Luteitalea sp. TBR-22: one gene and its partner. The main gene of each other region encodes a partner of the protein of the gene in region 2 in a complex. Links are inferred from orthologs where the notes say so. Each region holds a gene or a part of one and is shown on either strand. Other genes may lie near its edges.

Region 1 (3,198 bases), 3.7 Mb from region 2 along the record:
GCACCTCGACGATGCGCAGGCTCTGCGTCGCATGGGAGAAGCCCCCAGGTACCAGCTTGTCGAGCACGCGCTCGCCGGCGTGGCCGAAGGGCGTGTGGCCGAGGTCGTGCGCCAGGGTGATCGCCTCGGTGAGCTCCTCGTGCAGCCGCAGCACCTTGGCCAGCGTCCGTGCGATCTGCGACACCTCGAGGGTGTGCGTGAGCCGCGTCCGGTAATGGTCACCGGCCGGCGAGAAGAAGACCTGGGTCTTGTGCTTGAGGCGACGGAAGGCCTTGGAGTGCACGACGCGGTCGCGGTCGCGCTGGAAGGCCGGACGGATCGGATCCTCGGGCTCGGGCCGGGCCCGGCCCTGCGTGGCGTCGCTGAAGGTCGCCTGCGGGGCCAGCATGAGGCGCTCGCGCGCCTCGAGTTGTTCGCGGATCGTCGTCATGCGGAAGCGGGGACCAACGCGTCCAGGAAGCTCGTGCCGTGGGCCAGCGGCCCGACGCCGAAGTTGGCCGCCATCGTCTGTCCCAGATCGGCAAACGTCTGCCGCGTCCCGAGACTGACACCCGGCGCGACGCGGGCCCCGGTGGCCAGCAGCGGCACGTACTCGCGGGAGTGGTCGGTGCTGGGCGTGGTCGGGTCGTTGCCGTGGTCGGCGGTCACCACCAGCAGGTCCGACTCGCGCAGGTGCGGCAACAGGTCGGCGAGGCGCGCGTCGAAGCGCTCGAGGTTGCGGGCGTAGCCGTCGACGTCGTTGCGGTGGCCGTACAGGGCGTCGAAGTCCACCAGGTTGGCCCAGATGAGCCCGCGCGGCACGTCGCGCATCGCCTCGTCGATGCGGTCCATTCCCTCGTCGTCGGAGGCCGTGGGCAGGTGACGCGCGATGCCGCGGCCGGCGAACAGGTCCTTGATCTTGCCCACCGCGACGACAGGATGCCCGGCGGCGGTCATCAGGTCGAGCAGCGTGTCGACGGGCGGCGTCAGCGCGTAGTCGTGCCGGTTCGCGGTCCGCCGGAATGCGCCGGGGCTGCCGACGAACGGCCGCGCGATGACCCGTCCCACGCCCATGCCCCGCCCGACGATGTCGAAGGCGACCTCGCAGTACCGGTACAACTCGGCGACCGGCACGACGTCCTCGTGGGCGGCGATCTGGAACACGCTGTCGGCCGACGTGTAGACGATCGGCGCGCCGGTGCGCATGTGCTCCTCGCCGAGCCTGGCGATGATCTCGGTGCCCGAGGCGACCACGTTGCCCAGCGCCGGGCGACCGATGCCGCGCGTGAACGCGTCCATGACCGCGGGCGGGAAGCCTTGCGGAAACGTCGGGAAGGCGCGATCGAGGACGATGCCGGCCATCTCCCAGTGCCCGGTGACCGAGTCCTTGCCGGCCGACGCCTCCGCCATGCGACCCCAGGCGCCCGCCGGGGCGCCGACCGCCACGCCGAGCGCGGGGACCAGCCTGTCGAGCCCGAGGTGACGCAGGGTGGGCAGGTGCAGCGGCACCTGCCGCGCGATGTTGCCGAGCGTGTCGCTGCCCTGGTCGCCATAGCGCGCCGCATCGGGCAGTTCGCCGATGCCGACGCTGTCGAGCACGATCGCGATGATCCGCTCGAAGCGGACAGCCATGACGTCGGGCCTCAGGCCTCGTGGGACGCCGAGGAGAAGTAGTTGGGCACCGACCGGTTGGACCGGATGGTGGCGATGGCGTGCTTGAACACCATGTGGTCGGCGCCCTCGTGGTCGATCACGAGCGCGAACCGATCGAAGTTCTTGATGCGGCCCTCGAGCACCTGCCCGTCCATCAGCCGGATCTGCACGACCAGCCGTTCGCGACGCGCCGAGTTCAGGAACACGTCCTGGATGTTGGGGGGCGCTGACGGCTTGGACTCGCGGTGGGTGGGCATCAGCGGCTGGCTCCGTGCGACTCGATCAGGGCTCGGGCGGCGGTGAAGGTCTCCTCCCGTTCACCCGCGCCGTCCAACCATATCATCCCCGGTTCCTTCCTGAACCAGATCAGCTGGCGCCGCGCGTAGTGCCGGTTCTCGCGCACGATCAGCGCGCGCGTCTCGGCCTCGTCGCGCACGCCATCGAGCATCTCGAGGATCTGCCGGTACACGAGCCCGCCGAACGGATTGGCCTCGCGCGGGATGCCGGCGGCGAGGTTGTCGCGCACCTCCTGCACCACGCCGCGAGCCCACTGCGCGTCGACGCGACGCGCCACCCGCTCGGCAATCGCCTCCGACGGCAGGCGCAGCCCGAGGGCGCACACGTCGTACTCGGGCAGCGGCGATCGGGTCTCGGCAAAGTGCGCCGAGAGCGGCCGCCCGGTGAGCAGCCACACCTCGAGCGCCCTCACGAGGCGCTTCTCGTCGCGCGGCATGATGCGCGCGGCCGACGCCGGATCGACGCGCCCGAGCACGCGGTGCAGGTGCTCGACGCCGCGGGCCACGGCCCGCGCATGCAGCCGCGCCCGCACCTCGTCGTCGCGTCCGGGCCCGTCGAACAGGCCCGACACGAGGGCGCGGTAATAGAACCCCGTGCCGCCGACCAGGATCGGCAGGCGCCCGCGTGCCGAGATGTCGCGCACGACCGCCGCGGCCTCGCGGGCGAAGCGGGCCGCCGAGTAGACCTCGGTCGGATCGGCCACGTCGATCAGGTGATGGGGAACGCCCCGCTGTTCACCCATCGGCACCTTGTCGGTGCCGATGTCGAAGCGCCGGTAGACGGCGGTGGAGTCGCAGTTGACGATCTCGCCGCCGTACTCGGTGGCCAGGCGGATGCCGAGGGCACTCTTGCCCGTGGCGGTGGGCCCCAGCACCGCCAGCAGCAACGGGCGCCCCGTCGCGGAGCGGCGAACGCTCACAGGTCGGCCGCGGCCTGCGACCGCGCCGCTGCCGACGACGGCCGGGTGGCTCGCCCTGAGCGGAGTCGAAGGAGTTCCCCGGCCCTACCGATGAAGAATGGACACACGCGTCCCTGCCTGGGCTTGCCTGCGCGCCGCCTCCCTCATTGCGAGGGCGGTTGCTCGTTGTAGTAGAAGGTGACCGTGAAGAACGCCGGCGGCGACGGGTACTCCGGCGGCAGCGGCGTCGTCGGGTTGGACCACTGCAGCGAGTTGGCCGCGGCGCGGTCGAAGGCGTCGATGCCCGAGGGCTGCTTGATCGCGATGTCGGTGATGCGGCCGTCCTTGTGGACGTTGAAGGTCACCACGAC
Region 2 (8,028 bases):
ACTGGCTCGCCACCACCTTCGTGCGCGACGGATGGAACGCCAAGGCGATGCAGCGACTGATCGTCACCTCGGCGACCTATCGGCAGGCGTCGGTCGTCGACGCCGCGGCGCGCGCCGCCGACCCCGACAACACCTGGCTGGCCCGCGGTCCCGCCTACCGCATGTCGGTCGAGCAGGTGCGCGATGCCGCGCTCGCCGTGAGCGGGCTGCTCGTGCGGCGCATCGGCGGGCCGAGCGTCTATCCGTACCAGCCCGCCGGCCTGTGGGAATCACTGGCGGCCGGCGCCAGGTACCCGCAGTCGACCGGTGAGGGCCTCTACCGACGCAGCCTGTACACCGCATGGAAGCGCGCCGCGCCGCCACCCTCGGCGATCGGGTTCGACGCCTCCGAGCGCCTCACCTGCATCGTCACGCGGCAGCGCACCAACACGCCGCAGCAGGCACTGATCCTGCTGAACGATCCGCAGTTCGTGGAGGGCGCGCGGGTCCTGGCCGAGCAGGTCGTGCGCGGCGCCTCGAGCCCCGCCGACCGCATCGCGCAGGCCTACCGGCAGGTACTGACGCGGAGTCCCTCGTCGAACGAGGTCGCGACGTTGACGCGCCTGCTCGAGCGCGAGCAGGCGCGTTATGCCTCGTCGAAGGAGGCCGCCGTCGCGCTCCTCGCCACCGGCGAGCACCCGCGGGATCCCTCGCTCGACCCGGTGGAACTGGCCGCGTGGACGATCGTGACCAGCACGATCATGAACCTCGACGACGCCGTGTTCCTCCGCTGAAGACACGGCCTCACGAGTGGGGCGGACTTGCCCCTGTTACAAATACGCCCGCGCCGGTGTCCTGCCTATCGATGGGACGAGAACGAGCGGCGCAGGCGGTGGAGGCAGCGGTCCGGCAGGCCGCGACGTTCGTCGAGGCCAATGCCGAGCAGCCGATGTCGGTGGACGACATCGCGTCGGCCTGCGGACTGCACGTGAGGACGCTGTACCGGAACTTCAACAGCGAGTTCCGGCTGTCGCCGAAGCGATACCTGCGGCGCTGTCGCCTCGACCGCATCCGCGCCGACCTGCTCGTCGCGCGGCCCGGCCTGACGGTCACCACCGTGGCGATTCGCCACGGGGTGACACACCTGGGCCGATTCGCCAGGGAGTACGCCGCCGCGTTCGGCGAGCCGCCGTCGGCGACCCTCCGACGAGCGCGCGAGGCGATTGGCGCGCCGGGGGCCGCGCTGGCGCCGACCCTACCTTCTGGCCAGTAGGACGCATGCGTGCCGTGGTAGCATTCGGCCGCCTTGCACGCAGGCCAGTCGCCGCCACACCGGGACGCCGCGGACGAGGCGAAGCGGACCCTCTTCGACCGCCTCTACCAGGAACACGGGCCATCGTTGTTCCGGTACCTCCGGCGCCTGGCCGGGGCCGACGACGATCCCGCGGACCTGCTGCACGAGACGTTCCTGCGGCTGTGGACACAGCCAGCACCCGAAGCCATCGCCAACCTCCGTGCCTGGCTGTTCCGCGTGGCCACCAACGTGGCGCACAACCGGCGGCGTGACATGCAGCGCTCCAGGCATCGTGAACAGGCGGTCGTCGCCCCCGATGCGGCGCTCGAGGACCCGGTCGCGCGCCTCGACGCGCAGGCGCAGGTGCAGCGTGCGCTGGCCAGCATCGACGACGTCCGGGCGCGTCGGGCGCTGCTGCTGTTTGCGGAAGGCTTCACGTACCGCGAGATCGCCGGCATCCTCGACCTCGCGCCGGGCCATGTGGGCGTGCTGATCCAGCGCGGCAGGGACCAGTTCCGTCCTCGCGGCGAGTCGACGCCATGACCACGCCGACGGTCGTGCCCACGGGCTGTCCTGACCTGTTGCGGCTGCAACGCTGGCTGGACGCCGACGACACCCTCGACGCGCCGGGGGACGTCGAGGCGCACGTGCGCAGCTGCGCGGCCTGCCGCGCGGCTGTCGACCAACTCCGGCAACAGCACGCGTCCGTGATGGCGGTGCTCGACGACGAGGAGAAGGCCAGCGTCGGCGAGACGGAGGCCACGCTCGAGGCCGTGCGCGTGCGGCTGGCGTCGCTCCCCCTGGGCGAGGCCGTACCCACCGTGACCGCCACCAGTCCATCGCGCGGGCGACCACGTGTACCTGCCGGCATGCTCGCGATGTCGTGGCGCCTCGGGACGGCGGCCACCGTGCTGATCGGGCTGGTGCTGGCCGGCATCGCGGTTCTCGACCTGCAACCGGTGCAGGCATCGGCCGACTGGGTGATCTCCGAGTCGCAGGTGCGCAGCCGCTCGTGGCGGACCCAGCCCGGGAAGATTCGGCAGGAGATCTACGACACCTTCGAGCAGGAAACGGGCAAGCCGGCGATCCACCAGCGCCAGACCACGGTCTTCTCCACCATCCCAGGCGCCGAGGCCACGACGAGCCGGATCACGGATGCTTCCGGGGCGCTGATCAGCGCCACGTGGCGTCGCACGGACGGGTGGGGCGCCACCTTCGACACGCGCAACGGCCCGCACCTGATCCTCGACCCGTCGTCGACCGATCTGGAGGAGATGCTGGCCACGCTCACGGGCGAGGACGCCGAGGCATTGCGGTTCTGGATACGCATCCGCCTCTGGCAGGTCCGCCCGCAGGAGCAGGCGGCGAGCCAGGCCGAGGTCCTCACCGGGGGCGTGGCCTACTTCATGCGCGCGTTCGGGACCATGCAGGGCCCCGCGGAGTTCCACAGCGACGCCGCGGGCTATCGCATCGTCGCCACGGTGGAGCCCCACCGCAACAACCCCGACAAGCTGCTGGCGGTCGTCGAGGACACCTTCTCGGCGAGCAGCCTGATGCACGAGCGCCGCGTCATCAGGCGCGTGACGCGCGACGGCGTCGTGCTCGGCCAGTCGGGACGGCAGTTGATCAGCCGTGGCGATGTGGACCGGGCGACCCTCGATCGGCTGATGGCCGACATGACGTCGCCGCCGCCCCAGTGGCGCGTGACCCGCACGACCGTCGCTGCCGCGCTTGTCGAAGCGCGACGAGTGTGGCGCCTGATGAAGCCGTCACCCGCCCCGAGGCCACAGGGCGCACCGCCAGAGCCGGGCGCACCGCCCGCCACGCGCTGAGCGGGCGCACACGGCAGGGCGGCGTGCCTCACGCCGCCGTTGGCCGGCAACCCTGCGACGCAGGGCCACAGCCCCCAGCCTCAGCCCGTTCCTACACGCGTGGCGGATCGGTCTCGCGTGCGAAGTGCCGGTGCGCCGCCAGCGCCGCGAGGAAGGCGGTGCTCGCGGCGTCGGCCTCGCCGGCCCCGGCCATCAGCAGGCCCGTATCGGCTGCGCCGTCGGAAAGGGTGGTGGGAATGCCGGCCTTCGTGAGCAGGTTGCTGCCCGCGCCGAACACCAGCAGTGGCTTGCAGTGCCGATACTGGTCCTTCACGAACTCCAGCGCCCGTCCGTCCTCGGCCAGCGCGGCGACGGCCGCCTCGCCGTCCGGCACGACGACCGCGTCGAACAGCACCGAGGGCATCGCCTCCATTGTCACGTCGACCTCGAGCGTTCCCGTCGTCGTCTCCACGGTGCCGAGGCGCGAGCCGACCCAGCGCGGCACCGCGCCCTGCGCCAGCAGCTCGCGCGCCACCGCCATGAGCGACGCGCCGTCGGCGCCGTCGGCCACCAGCAGCGCCACACGGCGAGCGCGCACGCTGCCGTCACCGGGACGCGCGAGCAGCGACAGCGCCTTCGACTGCGTCACCTCCGGCGTCGGGTCCTTCTCGAGCACCTTCGGCAGCGGCGCCGGCAGTGCCTTCATGCCCAGCCCCGCTGCGACGGCGAGCGCCAGCGCGTTGTCGACGTGCCTGAGCCCGGCCACCATGCGCTCGCGGATCGCCGGTACCTGCACGCGCGACAGCTCGAAGCGGAACGCGTTGACGATGTGCTGCTGCTCGACCGGGGACTGGCTGTGGAAGAACAGCCGCGCCTGCGTGTAGTGGTCGGCGAACTTCTCCGGCTTGCCCCGCACCTTGTGCGCGTCCTGCGCCATGGGCTCGGGGAACGACACGAAGCCGGCCGAGGCGCCCGCCTGGAAGGGACATCCTCCGGCCAGCGAGTTCGGCTCGTACGACACCCGCCCGCGGTTGATCGTCTGGCGGTGCAGGCCGTCGCGCTGGTTGTTGTGCACCTGTGCGACCGGCGCGTTGATCGGGATCTCGTGGAAGTTGGGCCCGCCGAGCCGCGAGATCTGCGTGTCCACGTACGAGTGGATGCGGCCGGCCAGCAGCGGGTCGTTGCTGAAGTCGATGCCCGGCACGACGTGCGCCGTGCAGAAGGCTACCTGCTCGGTCTCGGCGAAGAAGTTGTCGGGATTGCGGTTCAGCACCATCCGACCGACGGGACGGATTGGCACCAGTTCTTCGGGGACGATCTTGGTCGCGTCGAGCACGTCGAACGTGAACGCCTCGGCCTGTTCCTCGGTGAAGATCTGCAGGCCGAGCTCCCACTCGGGGAACGCGCCAGCCTCGATGGCCTCCCAGAGGTCGCGGCGATGGAAGTCGGGATCGGCGCCCGAGATCTTCACCGCTTCGTCCCACACCAGTGAGTGCGTACCGGCGGTCGGCGTCCAGTGGAACTTCACGAAGTGCGACACGCCGGCCGCGTTCACCAGGCGGAACGTGTGCACGCCGAAGCCCTGCATCGTGCGGTAGCTGCGCGGGATCGCCCGGTCGGACATCGCCCACATGAGCATGTGGGTGATCTCGGGCATCAGCGACGCGAAGTCCCAGAACGTGTCGTGGGCACTCGCCGCTTGCGGCATCGCGAAGTGCGGTTCTGGCTTGGCGGCGTGCACCAGATCGGGGAACTTCATCGCGTCCTGGATGAAGAACACCGGCATGTTGTTGCCGACGAGATCCCAGTTGCCCTGCTGCGTGTAGAACTTCACCGCGAAGCCGCGCACGTCGCGCGCCGTGTCGGTGGAGCCGCGCTCGCCGAGCACGGTCGAGAAGCGGACGAACACCGGTGTCTGCAGTCCCGCTTCGGAGAAGAGGTGGGCGCGCGTGAACTCGGTGAGCGGCGCGTAGCACTCGAAGACGCCGTGCGCGGCCGAGCCGCGCGCGTGCACGATCCGCTCGGGGATGCGCTCGTGATCGAAGTGGGTGATCTTCTCGCGGAGGATGAAGTCCTCGAGCAGCGTCGGCCCGCGCAGGCCGGCTTTCAGGGAGTTCTGGTTGTCGGCGACCGGGACACCCTGGTTGGTCGTCAGCATGCGCCCGGTCGAGTCGGCGCGGACGCGGTCCAGCGGGGCATTCGTCTTGTTGACGCCGACCACCGGCGAGCCGCTGCCGACCTTGTCGCTGCCCTGCGACTCCTGCACCGTGCTGGAGCCGACGATGGGGTCGTCGGGCACGAACGCCCGACCCGCCGGCGGGTCGAGCGCGGTGGCGGGATCGTACTCGGCCGGCTTGTTGGCATTGGCCGGCATCATCGCCGCCAGCTCGTTGGTGGCGGCGAGCTTCGCGGTGAGATCGTCGCTGGAGTGCGCGAACGACGGCGTGTCGGCCGGGCCCGAGACGGTAGCGCGGCTGTTGGAGTCGACGGGACGGCCGTGTTCGGGGGCAGGACGAGGTGTCTTGGGCATCGGTCTGGTGCTGTGGCTGATCGCGTGACGTACGGAGGTGGACACGCAGCCTTCAGCAACGCGGATGCCAGTGAAGAGGGCCCGCCCCTGCGGCCCGGCGCGCGCAGCAGCATCACGCGAGCGCACCGCTCGTGACCCGTGCGTACGACCTCGCTGCACGGCCCGGTCCAGCCCGGCGGTGGCTCGATTCCTTGCCGCAGCGCCCGACCGGGAGCCGTGAGCCCTGGGCCTCCTAGGGGAGGAGTCCGTACTCGTGGAGCTTGCGATACAGGTTGCGCTCGCTGATGCCGAGGATCCTGGCGGCGTGGCTGCGGTGCCCGTGCGTCGCCTGCAGCACCGTCGTGATGTGTGCCCGCTCGAGCGCCTCGAGCGTGGGCAGGTCGTCGGGGGCGGTCGGCGATGCACCGGGGGAAGGGGGAGTGACCCGCCTCGACCGCAGGGAGAGGTGCTCCGGCAGGATCTCCGGGCCCTCCGACACCACGACCGCCGCCTCGATCACATGCATCAGCTCGCGCACGTTACCCGGCCAGTCGTGTTGCGCGAGCGCCTCGAGCGCCGCCGGGGCGAGTCGACGCTCCAGTCCCGTACGCGCGCACATCCGTGCGACGAAGTGCCTCGCCAGGATCGCCACGTCGCCGCCGCGTTCACGCAGCGGCGGGAGCACCACGCCCACGGTGCGCAGCCGGTAGTAGAGATCCTCCCGAAAGACGCCCTGCGCGACCATGTCGGGCAGGTTGCGGTTGGTGGCCGCCAGCACGCGCACGTCCACGCGGATCTCGGCGGTGCCGCCGACATGCCGGAACGTCGAGGTGTCGAGGACGCGCAGCAGCGAGACCTGTGTGGCCGGGCTGATCTCGCCGATCTCGTCGAGGAAGATCGTGCCGCCATGGGCGACCTCGAACAGGCCCGCCTTGGCGCGGTCGGCGCCCGTGAACGCGCCGCGTTCGTGCCCGAACAACTCGCTGTGCAGCAGGGTCTCCTGGAGGGCGGCGCACTCGACCACGACGAACGGCCGTTGACGCCGCGCGCTCCGCGCATGCAGCAGCTTGGCGACCATCTCCTTGCCGGTCCCGGTCTCGCCGCCGATGAGGACGGTGGAATCGGTGGGCGCGACCCGCTCGATGAGGTCGAGGACGCGGCGGAACCCCGGGCTCTCGCCGACGAAGGCATCGCCGAGATCGGGTGGCGTGAGGCCCCGCTCGAGCAGGTGCGTCCGTCGCCGCAGGGCCTGGCGCTCCAGCGCCCGACGGATCCGCATGTCGAGCTCGTCGAGCGGACACGGCTTGGTGACGAAGTCGAACGCCCCGAGCCGGATCGACTCGACCGCCTCGTCGACCGACCCGTGACCCGAGAGCATGATCACGTCGGGCGTCGCATTCGCCTGGCGGATCGACCGGAGCGCCTCGAGGCCCGTCACGTCCGGCAACCGGAGGTCCAGCAGGATCACGTCCGGCTCATTGGCCTCGAGCCACGCCAATGCCTCGGCCGCTGACCCGACGGCAGACACGGCGTATCCCATCCGCTTCAGTTCGTGGGCGAGCACGCCCCGGAATGCGACGTCGTCGTCGACGACGAGGAGGGTGGCGGACGCCCTAGGCTGGGATGGCGGCGGCGGTGTCATCGACGACGGGCAAGGTGATGGAGAACGTGGACCCGGCGCCGAGCCCGCTGCGGACCGTGATGTCGCCGCCCCACCGGCGCACCGCGTTGATCGACATGAAGAGCCCGAGCCCGGTCCCGCCGGGCCGCATGCTGAAGAACGGCTCGAAGATGTGCGCCAGGTGCTCCTGGGCGATGCCGCCGCCGGCGTCCGTGATCGCCACGCGCACGGCGGGTCCCGACTGGATCTCCACGTCGACCACCCCGTCGGGAGGCGAGGCCTGCACGGCGTTGAGCATGAGGTTGATCAAGGCGTGCTGCAGCTCGGACTCGTCGGCCTTCACGCGCAGGCGGAGCGTCGTCGTGCCGCGCTGGGCGAGGCGTACGCCGCGCTCGCGCGCCGTCGGCGCCACGAGCCGCATGGCCGTGGCCACGGCGTCCTGCACGTCCACCAACTGCGGCGTGGACGGCGCGCCACGCGACATGCGGAGGAACTGCTGCGTGATGCCGCGGCATCGCAGCACCTGCTCCCGGGCGGTCAGCGCCGTCTCCCGCACGTAGGCCCAGTCGGGCGTCGCGGTGTCGTCGGCCGTTTCGCGGCCGATGCCCTCGACGCAGGCGAGCACGGTGCCCAGGGGGGTGTTCAGCTCGTGCGAGAACCCTGACGCCAGCAGGCCGAGCGACGCCAGCTTGTGCGACTCGGCCATGCGTGCCTCGGCGGCGCGGCGTTCGGAGATGTCGCGCCAGACCTCCACCACGTGCACGTTGCCGTCGGGCAGGCGCGAGACGGGCGAGGCCTGCACCTCCTCCCACGC

The links.
Region 1: the proteins of TBR22_RS00925 (region 2) and hfq are in contact, whole or in part, in a crystal structure (PDB 3VU3), measured with the Escherichia coli proteins. The link is inferred for Luteitalea sp. TBR-22 from one-to-one orthologs.

Annotation. Positions count from the first base shown.
Region 1 is NZ_AP024452.1:3,962,442-3,965,639, forward strand. The notes cover bases 257-3,198. They hold hfq (RNA chaperone Hfq), read right to left. Parts: upstream 1,890-3,198; coding sequence 1,623-1,889; downstream 257-1,622. Other genes in these bases: TBR22_RS16650 (deoxyguanosinetriphosphate triphosphohydrolase), read right to left, coding at 257-430; TBR22_RS16655 (phosphopentomutase), read right to left, coding at 427-1,611; miaA (tRNA (adenosine(37)-N6)-dimethylallyltransferase MiaA), read right to left, coding at 1,889-2,848; TBR22_RS16670 (TonB family protein), read right to left, coding at 2,992-3,198. Also shown: more of TBR22_RS16650, read right to left, coding at 1-256. UniProt on the Escherichia coli protein: RNA chaperone that binds small regulatory RNA (sRNAs) and mRNAs to facilitate mRNA translational regulation in response to envelope stress, environmental stress and changes in metabolite concentrations.
Region 2 is NZ_AP024452.1:213,616-221,643, forward strand. What follows is about bases 2,906-5,929. They hold TBR22_RS00925 (catalase), read right to left. Parts: upstream 5,615-5,929; coding sequence 3,197-5,614; downstream 2,906-3,196. Other genes in these bases: TBR22_RS00915 (hypothetical protein), read left to right, coding at 2,906-3,105; TBR22_RS00930 (sigma-54 dependent transcriptional regulator), read right to left, coding at 5,847-5,929. In the rest of the region: TBR22_RS00900 (DUF1553 domain-containing protein), read left to right, coding at 1-773; TBR22_RS00905 (helix-turn-helix transcriptional regulator), read left to right, coding at 845-1,252; TBR22_RS00910 (RNA polymerase sigma factor), read left to right, coding at 1,286-1,816; more of TBR22_RS00915, read left to right, coding at 1,813-2,905; more of TBR22_RS00930, read right to left, coding at 5,930-7,157; TBR22_RS00935 (ATP-binding protein), read right to left, coding at 7,207-8,028.